DNA from 2 places in the Apibacter sp. B2912 genome. Region 2 is predicted to be linked to the other one. Evidence: riboswitches for the same ligand, from Rfam matches in the RefSeq annotation. Region 2 holds a riboswitch; the other holds the start of a gene.
The links. A riboswitch is a leader RNA that binds a small molecule or an ion and turns the genes downstream of it on or off. The one in region 2 is predicted to bind cobalamin.
Positions count from the first base shown of each region.

Region 1: it holds a riboswitch for cobalamin, as region 2 does, so the genes downstream of both, metE (5-methyltetrahydropteroyltriglutamate--homocysteine S-methyltransferase) here and GFV01_RS00295 (TonB-dependent receptor) in region 2, are expected to answer to the same signal.

Region 1 covers NZ_WINV01000003.1:101,493-106,884, forward strand. Annotated here, with positions in the region: gene GFV01_RS06580 (SIMPL domain-containing protein) at 1-322, shown strand, start outside; gene GFV01_RS06585 (NADH:flavin oxidoreductase) at 343-1,443, shown strand; cobalamin riboswitch at 1,566-1,753, shown strand; gene metE (5-methyltetrahydropteroyltriglutamate--homocysteine S-methyltransferase) at 1,945-4,251, shown strand; gene GFV01_RS06595 (DUF421 domain-containing protein) at 4,663-5,358, shown strand; gene GFV01_RS06600 (fumarylacetoacetate hydrolase family protein) at 5,364-5,392, opposite strand, start outside.
Region 2 covers NZ_WINV01000001.1:57,916-63,307, reverse strand. Annotated here, with positions in the region: gene GFV01_RS00300 (YncE family protein) at 1-122, opposite strand, end outside; gene GFV01_RS00295 (TonB-dependent receptor) at 119-2,155, opposite strand; cobalamin riboswitch at 2,268-2,467, opposite strand; gene GFV01_RS00290 (MerR family transcriptional regulator) at 2,587-2,919, shown strand; gene GFV01_RS00285 (hypothetical protein) at 2,939-3,175, shown strand; gene GFV01_RS00280 (glycosyltransferase family 2 protein) at 3,259-4,290, opposite strand; gene GFV01_RS00275 (glycosyltransferase family 2 protein) at 4,294-5,247, opposite strand.

The sequences.
Region 1 (5,392 bases), on a different contig from region 2:
TCTTTCCCGTCAAATTACAGAATTGATTAATAACGGAGTAGAGCTCTATTCCCGATCGCCTTTATATTACTATACTAAATTATCTGATTTAAAAATACAGATGATTTCAGATGCAACCAAAGATGCAAAAAAAAGAGCAGAAGAAATAGCAATTAACGCCGGTTGTAAATTAGGCAAATTAAAAAATGCCAATCAAGGGGTTTTTCAAATAACTGCTCAAAATTCATCTGAAGATGATTACTCTTGGGGAGGAGCATTTAATGTATCATCCAAGAAAAAAACAGCAAGCATTACCATTCGTTTAGAATATGAAATTAAATAATAACTACGATATAAATTAAAATGGTACATAAATTATTTCAACCGTTTACATCAAAAAAACTGTCATTAAAAAACAGGATAGTCATGGCGCCTATGACCCGATCATTTGCTTATGATGGAATACCCGGTAAACAAATAGCTGATTATTATCAAAGAAGAGCACAGGCCGAAGTGGGCTTAATTATTACAGAAGGAACCGTTGTTCGCAGGGCGGCATCTTCCAATGACCCCAATATACCAGTATTTTATGGAGAACAAGCCTTAGAAGGTTGGAAAAAGGTGGTTGAAGAAGTTCATGCTAAAGGTGGTAAAATAGCTCCGCAACTTTGGCATATGGGAATAATACCGGCCCATAAAAACTGGAAACCATCAGAGCCTTTTGAGGGGCCATCCGGACTTTTAAATCCGGAAACAGAAGGCGGAAAAGAAATGAGCGAAAGTGATATTGAAAATACAATCGAGGCTTTTGCAGAAGCAGCTTACCAAACCAAAAAAATAGGTTTTGATGCTCTGGAATTGCATGGAGCGCACGGATATTTGATCGATCAATTTTTTTGGGATAAGCTTAATAAAAGAAATGATATATGGGGAGGAGCTACCCTGGCCGAAAGGAGTCGTTTTGCCATTGAAGTTGTAAAAGCGGTTCGAAATTCGGTAGGAGAAGATTTTCCTATAATTTTACGCTTATCACAATGGAAACTACATGATTATTCCGCTAAATTGGCAAAGACACCGGAAGAAATGGAAGAATGGTTACTACCGTTATCAGATGCCGGAGTTGATATTTTTCATTGCTCGCAACGAAGATTTTGGGAGCCCGAATTTGAAAATTCCGATTTAAATTTTGCAGGATGGGCAAAAAAAATAACGGGCAAACCTTCCATAAGTGTTGGATCTGTGGGGCTCACCGGAGATTTCTTAGGGGCATTCAAAGGACAAAGTTTTGAGGCTTCTGATAATTTTCTTAACGAATTAAATAGAAGATTAGATGCGGGCGAATTTGATTTAATAGCAGTAGGAAGAGCGCTACTTGCAGATCCTGAATGGGCATTAAAAATTAAAAATGGAAACTTATCTGAGTTTAAAGGATTTTCTAAGGATCAACTTAAAGAATTATACTAATAAAAACATAAAATAGTAGTAAAATAAAAAACAAAAACCAAGTTTTAATTTTTATTTATTTTAATAAAGAAATAAAAGCAAAGGTTTTTTATCTTTGTATATATAAGTTCTTTACTTAATTTCTTTATCAACAAGAATAAGGTGCTGTGTAAAAACGACTTAATAGGGAATCATGTGTGAATCATGAGCTGACGCGCAACTGTAAGTAACCTAAAAAATTTTATCAATAAAAACCATTGCCAATTTAAACGGTGAGAAGGTAGATAAAATGTTATAAGCCAGGAGACCTGCCTGTTCTTAATTGACAATGCTTTCGCGAGTAAAAGCAAGATCACAAAAAATATAATTGGGCTACAAGAAACTTTAAGATCATTAGAATAATTAGTTTACTTGTAAGTCAAAATTGTTTTGAAATTTGATTTTATTTAACAAAGAAAGAGAGCATTGTGAAGTTTAGCAATAAGAGCTTTTTATAATATAATCGTTTAAAAAGTTATAAAAATGCAAACACACAATCTTGGCTATCCGCGTATTGGTAGTGACAGAGAACTTAAAAAAGCCTGTGAAAAATATTGGGCAGGTAAAGCGTCAGTCGAAGAACTGATGATAACAAGTAAAGATATCCGGCACCGAAACTGGGTAACTCAACAAAAATTAGGGATTGATTGGATCCCATCTAATGATTTTTCTTATTACGATCAGGTACTTGATATGTCACTAATGGTCGGAGCTATCCCTAAAAGATATAATAAGGTAATACTGGATAAATCAAATACAGAATTAGACTTATATTTTGCCATGGCCAGAGGACATCAAAAAGAAGGCATTGATATAAAAGCCATGGAAATGACCAAATGGTTTGATACCAATTATCATTATATTGTCCCTGAATTTGAAAGTAATCAGAAATTTTCCTTGTTTTCAACAAAAATTATTGATGAATATTTAGAAGCTAAAAATGCGGGAATCCATACAAAGCCGGTTATAATAGGCCCTGTATCTTATTTGTTGTTGGGAAAAGAAAAAGAGGAAAACTTCAATAAGCTGGATTTACTAAAAAATATTCTTCCTGTCTATATAGAAATCTTAAATAAATTAAAGGCAGAAGGGGTTGAATGGGTGCAGTTTGATGAGCCTTTCTTAGCTTTGGATTTAGATGAAAAAGCGAAAGAATCCTTCCAATATGCCTATAAAGAAATTCATAAACAATTTCCTTATATAAATAAAATACTAACTACCTATTTTGACGGATTGAAAGACAATTTAGCACTTGCTTTTAATCTACCCGTACAAGCATTACATATAGATTTGGCACGTTGTCCGGAACAATTAGATGAAGTTTTAGAAAATATTCCGGAAAAACTTATCCTTTCTTTAGGGATCGTTGATGGAAGAAATATATGGAAAAATGATTTCGAAAAATCTTTGAAACTTATTCAAAAAGCTGTTTCCAAGATTGGTAAAGACCGAATTTTAATAGCTCCTTCTTGTTCACTTCTTCATAGTCCGGTTGACTTGGAATTGGAAACAGATACTAAAGCCCTTTCATCGGAAATTAAAAATTGGTTGGCTTTTGCAAAACAGAAAATCGATGAAGTAGTAACCTTAAAAAAGCTTGCGTCTAAAGAAGATTCCCCGGATTTACAAAAAAAATTACAGGAAAATATAGCGGCTGCAACCAGCAGAAAAACATCAGCTTTAATACATAACGAAAAAGTAAAAGAAAAAATAAGGAATATTGAAAAAGTAGAAGATAAAAGAAATTCCATATTTTCAGAACGAAAGAAAAAACAATCTGAAGCCTTGCAGTTGCCTTTATTTGCAACAACTACGATCGGCTCATTTCCTCAAACATCCGAAGTCAGAAGTTGGAGATCTAAACTAAAAAAAGGATTGATAACACCTTTAGAATATGAAGAGCTGATTAAAAAGGAAATTGAAAAAACAATACGATTCCAAGAAAAAATAGGTATAGATGTATTGGTTCACGGGGAGTTTGAGCGAAACGACATGGTGGAATATTTTGGAGAACAATTAGAAGGAGTTGCATTTTCCAAAAACGGATGGGTACAAAGTTATGGAAGCCGTTGTGTGAAACCACCCATCATTTATGGCGATATATTCAGGCCTAATCCTATGACTGTGAAATGGTCTTCCTATGCACAATCCTTAACAAATAAAAATGTAAAAGGTATGTTGACCGGACCGGTAACTATATTGCAATGGAGTTTTGTACGAGACGATCAACCGAGAAAAGATACCTGTTTCCAAATTGCATTAGCCATTAGAGAAGAAGTAGTAGACTTGGAAAAAGCAGGAATACGAATTATTCAAATAGATGAACCGGCCATAAGAGAAGGGCTGCCGTTACGAAAAAAAGATTGGCAAACCTATTTAGAGTGGGCTATAAAAGCATTTAGAATTGCATCCTGTGGGGTAAAAGATCAAACACAAATTCATACTCATATGTGTTACTCTGAATTTAATGATATCATACAAAACATAGCAGATATGGATGCAGATGTAATTACCATAGAATGCTCTAAATCAGATATGAAGTTGTTAAACATTTTTTCAGAATTTAAATACCCTAACGATATTGGTCCGGGTGTTTATGATATACACTCTCCAAGAATACCGTCCAAAAATGAAATGGTTTCCTTATTGAAAAAAGCAATTAAAAGTATACCGGTAGAGCAATTGTGGATTAACCCGGATTGCGGACTTAAGACAAGAGGATGGGAAGAAACAGAAAAAGCATTAATTGAAATGGTAGGAGCAGCAACAGAAATGCGAAAACAATACTAAACGATCTTTTTTGTATCGGTCGGTATAATACGTACAAATGTTTTTAAATATAATTGTAACGTCTTAAAAGTCGTTTAAACCAAAGGTTAGAATTCAATGAAAATTTAAAAAATTCTAGAGTTCGATATATTAAAACTTAAAAATGATTTATTAAAACAAAATTATAATTGTCTTAGTAGTATTTTAATTTTAAATAGCTAAAATAGGATAAGAAACAAAAGTTGATTATACATTTTATGTGTTAAGAATAAGCTGAAAGCATTATGCTTTCAGCTTATTTTCATTTTATTATAATTTTATATGTATATATTTCTTTAAAATAAAATAAGAAACATTTTAATAATTATACATTAATATATTAAATTAATTTATATTTTTGTATATAACACTAAATTACAAATATAGAATATCATGGATTTAAAAAATGCAGTTTTCGGAAGCTTCAATATATATGATAACATATTTATATCGATAAAATTAGTAGTAGCATTTATCGCCGTTTTAATTTACATTAAATTAGTAGGAAGAACCATTTTAAACCAAGTTTCCGGAATTGATCTAATTCAGAATATAGTCTTAGGGGGCTTGGTAGGTGGAATTATATATAATCCGAATATTTCTATTATGGAATTTGCTTTAGTGTTATTTATTTGGACATTCATTGTATATTTAATAGCCTTTCTCACAAAAAAATATAGTCGTTTAAGAGGGTTAGTAGAAGGTCCTATTATACCTTTAGTATTAAAAGGAAAATTTAATATAGAAGGATTTAAAAAAGCAAAGATTGATATAATGACTTATGCCAGTGTACTCAAAAATAATGGTATATACGATATATCTAAAGTATATTTTGCTCAAATGGAACAAGACGGTTCCATTACCGCATTTACGGATGATTATGATAAATACGCAGTCTTACTGGTTATTGATGGCAAAATTAACCATGTCTATTTAGAAGGAATTGATAAAACAGAAGATTGGCTAAAAAATGAATTACGAAAACAAGGATATGATGATGTGTCCAAAATTTTCATTGCACAGTGGTCTCCGAATAAATTTTTTATTGTACCAAAAAGTCAGGATTATAAATTGAAGGTTAATGATTAAAATTATTACCTGATTTTAATCTCAAAAAACTTCT
Region 2 (5,392 bases):
ATAATGTTTGAATCATCTTCATACCATGAATCGTCATTACTACAAGAAACAATAAACCCTGTAATAATTATTAAAATTGGTACTAAAAATTTCCTTGCTACCATAGTTTCTAGTTTTTTCATATGTTTAATTTAATGATGATCGTATAGTTTCTACCCGGCATGGGATAATTGGCTACAATGTCGTAATATTTATTAAAAATATTATTGATTTGTAAAGATGCTTTGCATTTGATATGAGTAAAAATTAATTCTCTTGAAAGTTGTATATCATGAGTATACCAAGCTTTTACATGATTTTCAGAAGTATTAGAAGGAGAATTGTACCGTTCTCCCGTATACATAAAGCTGTAATTTAGATTCCAATCTCTGTAAGCAGCCTCTAGAGTAAGTGTCCCACTGTGCCAAGGTATATAAGGAAGTTGATTTTTATAATTTAAAATAGGAGAAGATAAATTTTGTGCATCTTCATACGTATAGGTTATAAAGGTTGAAACTAAAACGTTTTTTATTACTATTGAAGTCTTAGAAGATAAGTCTAACCCTTTTATACGTGCTTTACCAAAATTTAACATGGTCCAACGAAATTGTTGTCCTTTAGGATAAGCTATGATTTTATCTTTGACCGTATTATAATAGGCATCAATAGTAAAATCAAAATGAGTAAAACTACCGGAAGTAAAGTTTTTATTTATACGAATACCTGCATCGAACTGATTAGTATATTCCGGTTTTAAATTTGAATTTCCAAAATCCGTATAGTATAAATCATTAAATGTTGGCATTCTAAAAATTCTCTTGTAAAAACCATGAATGCTAATATCTTTAGAATGTAAAGGTTGGTAATTTAAGAAAACAGCGGGGGTAAATTCATTTTTGTCTGAAGCTGTACCCATGCTGTTCATGTGTTTCGTTTTATCTTGCACAAATGTACCTAAAACACTTGTTTGAATTTTAAGTTTATCCCAATGAAAAGCTGTAGCTAAAGCGATCATTTCTGTATTTCTCGAAGGAGAAGCAAAATTTTTTAAATCGGCATTCATTCCGTTATGTTGGTAATCTGCAGATAAAGAAATATCCCAAAAAGAAAATAAAGTAACCAGTTGTGAGGATGAAATATATAGTTCATCTTGCTTATAAGTATTGTTAATACGGTTGGAAAATTTATTTCCCCAAATTGAGTCATTAAAAACTTCTAAATTTTTATAATGGGTAAAATCATGAGCATATTTAGCGTTTAATGCTATTCTGTATTTTGTGCTGATTATTTTTTCAAAAGATCCCTGCAAAAATAAATTACGATCCCATTGTTGAGCAAACTGATACCTTTTATACGAATTTTTTAAAACGGCACCGGGTATTCCTCTGCTTGAATCATAATAATATCCTTTCAGATTCCATTTACCATGAGGTAGGATGCCAAATAAATTTCCTTCTGTTCGAAAAGCACTTATGTTACCATTTTGTCTTACAGCGATAGTATCCCAATTACCTTTCTTTTGTTGAAATTTATATTTTCCATCTGAATTAATATATTCCATAGTAAGAGAAGATGAAATTAATGAGGATAATTTTTGTTCCCATAGGAGGGATGTGTTAATTAAATGAAATGATCCGGAACGATAAGTAGCGCCTATATTAGTTTTTTTTTCACCCGTAAAAACAGGGCGTTTGGTGGTTAAATAGATACTTCCGGCAGAGCCGAAATCTTTAGCGGGTTGGAATATTTGACTTTTTTGTCCGTTGTATACTGATATTGATTCTAAATTATCCATGGAAAATTTTCCTAAATCAACCATTCCGTTTTGAGCATTTCCTATGGCTATTCCATCATAAAATACACCTACGTGTTCGCTTCCCATTCCTCGAATGTTAACTGTTTTCATTCCTCCTACACCTCCATAATCTTTAAGTTGAATTCCTGAAAATAATCGTACGGCATCAGCTACCGAAGAGCTGTTTCGATTTTCTAATTCTTTTCCTTTCAATTCTTGGAAAGGAATTATTCCTTTATCATTTCTTTTTCCCGTTGCCAGTATTTCCTGTAATTCTGTTACAGTAATGCTGTCTTTTTTTTCTTGGGAATAAGATAATGGACTCATCAGGCTTAATAAAAAAGCAAATACACTATATTTATGATTGATGTTCATCATCATGGAGTCGAATATCTTAAATTACAGATATAGTAAACTAGTTTCCGGAAAAGTAAACAGGAAAAGTGAATATGAAATGCTTTTAATGTTTCAGCCTTGTTCCACGAAAGCTTGTAAAACTATAGTTAAATTTGGCAGGTATTCTGACTTACTTCATTTTAAGAACCTTCCCAAGAAAGAAACTCCTCAGTGGTATATCTCTTAAAACGTACTAGAAGATTACAGCAGCGGGCCTGTTTCGGATTTTCACCGAATTCCCTTTTAAGATTGCCTATTTACCGGTAAATAGCAATCACCAAATTTAGGCAAATATAAATAAATATTTTTAGGGCATCCGTATTGATTATTTGGGTAGTATCAATTAATTCTAAAAAAAGATCAATTTTTTAAACGAACTATAGTAAGTTGAATTAAAAAATCATTAGATTTGAATGATGAACGTACAACTTCCTGAAAAATTATATTATTCCATAGGTGAAGTAGCACAGGCTTTTAATGTTAATACTTCACTTATAAGGTTTTGGGAAAAAGAATTTGATAGTATTTCACCCAAAAAGAATAAAAAAGGAGACCGTTTTTTTACCCCAAAAGATATTGAAAATTTTAAAATAATTTTTCATTTAGTAAAAGAAAAAGGATATACCTTAGAAGGAGCAAAAGTTGTTTTACAATCACAAAAAAATTTATCCAAAAAAGTTGAAATCATTACTCGTTTAGAGTTGGTGAAGGCAGAATTAATTAAGTTAAAAGAATTATTAGACGAATAAAAATTTAAATAAAGACAATATGAAATTACCTAAGTTTTTAATGGCAGACAATTCGGATTTTCCTGAAGATTTATTTGTTGTGCATACAGAGTTTCCTAGATTTATATTAAATGTAGAAGAAGAAGAGGTTGAATGGTTCGACGATTTGGAAGGAGAAGAAGAAGAGGTAGCTAATGAAGTAAATTCATTGATTCAACAAGCATTTGATTTTTGCGATGCAGAAATCGAAAAATACGAAAATGATGAGGAGGAGTAATGACTTCTTAGATTTATTTATGATATTAAAAAAAGTAAGCAGTTAAATCACTGCTTATTTTTTTATAATTTATCTATTTTGTTTTAATCATCAATTTCACAACCTTGAATTCGATATTGATGTTTAAATTTTTCTGCCCATTTTTTCCATTCTTCCGGTTTTATTTTTTGATTATTATCATTTTTCAAAAATGATAGGATGTAATCTTCTGAAAAATCCTTAGGAAAGTTTTGCATGGGATCAAATTCATCATTATACCATTTTTCATTGATTAGATAGTTATATTTATTTACATCGAAATTAAATCCATATTTATGATAAGAATTAGTTGCCGATGAAGTGAAAGTTGTTTTCATAACCTCCTCATTCATTTGAGCGATTAGATTTTTATTATGTTTATTTTTTCTAAAATACATTGCTGCATTTAACAATTGTTTTTTTTCATTAACACCATCTATATCATACCATATTTTAAGCCAATACTCTTTTTTATACATTCCCATAAGAATTGAATTAAGTATCCAATATTTTGCTCTAGTACTATTATTTGCTAATTTTAATCTATATAATATACTGTAAAATTTATATTTATTATAAAAAAAAGATTTCATAATAAAATAGGGTGCCGTTATAAGTTTTGGACAAATTGAAGATATGTAGGAGTTAATTTTAAATTGTTCAAATTTATGATATTCTATAAAATTATGATTTCCCAACCATCCAAGTCTGAGTAAAGAAATATTTTCTTTATTCATTATTTCATTTAATTCATTTACATTTATTTTTTTAGTAAACCAAACATCCTCTTCAGTAATTATAAAATAAGGAGTTGATTCTTTAACTGAGTTTATCCAAAGTTGAGTAGGAATTTTAAAACCATTTATATCTTTTCCTGAGCTTAAATTTTCTTTAATTGCTTCTTCTTTTTCTTTATAATTTTCAGATTTTATAATTTTAATAAATGGATATTTATTTTTTATTTTGTTTAGATACTTTTCAGGTGTTCCATCATCTAAAACTTTGATAGTATAATCTCCTATAACATATTTCTGAATGCTAGTTAAACATCTATCAAGGTAAAAAGGACGATTGAAAGACTTAATTAATATATCCATGGTTTATAATTTTGAATAAAATTTATATAAAAAAGTAAAAATATATTTATTTTTAGAAAAAAGGAAATAAAGTAAATATTTAATTGAAATAGAATAATTGTTACGATATTTTTTTACTAAAAATTTTAATTGATCTGCATCTTTTCTGTAAAAACAAATTTTCATGGCATATAACAAATCATTTTTATTAATTGGAAAATCTATATCTTCTATATTAATAAATGATTGTGGATTAAACCTATCATAACTGTCTTTACCATTATCTAGACTTTCTCGATAAAATTCACGGGCTTTATTGATAAACAACCATTGTACCAGCCTGTTTTTAGTTTTTGACAGTGAATGATTGGTTTGTCTGTATGAAATTAAAGTATCAGGTATATTTACAATTTTTTTACCTTCTGAAAATAACCGTAAAATGAGATCATAGTCTTCCGTATAAATCATTTTTTCTCGATAAAAAACTTTTTCATTTCTAAACATTATAGAAGAATGATAGAATAAATTGTTTTTGAGAATGTTTCTTTTTAATTCATGATAATCGGTTAAAGCTATAAAATCATTACAAATAGTATTGTTTTCATCAATTATATGAGCACTGCTGCCTATTAAAAATACATCCGGATTATTCTCCAGAAATTCAACTTGTTTTTCTAATCGATTGGGTAATGCAAGATCATCAGCATCTAATATGGCCAAATATTTACCTTTAGCATTTTCAATTCCGATATTACGGGATTTTATAACAAATAGGTTTTTATCGTTATTAATAAGTTTGATTCGGGAATCTCTTTTACAAAATTCTTCTACAATTGATTGAGTTCTATCGGATGAGCCATCATTAATAACCAGCAATTCAAAATTTGTATACGTTTGATTGATCAATGATTCAATTGATGCAGATATATGTTTTTCTGCATTGTAAGCAGCCATAATAACTGATACGAGGGGAGTCATAAAATTATATATAAATACAAAAGTAAAATATTTTTAATTAAACCGTGTATAGCGGCTTTTTTTTAATAAAAAGGTTTTGGAAATTCATTCTTACGTCAACTATAGGATAACAGAACAATAAATGAATATTGATTATTAAAAATGT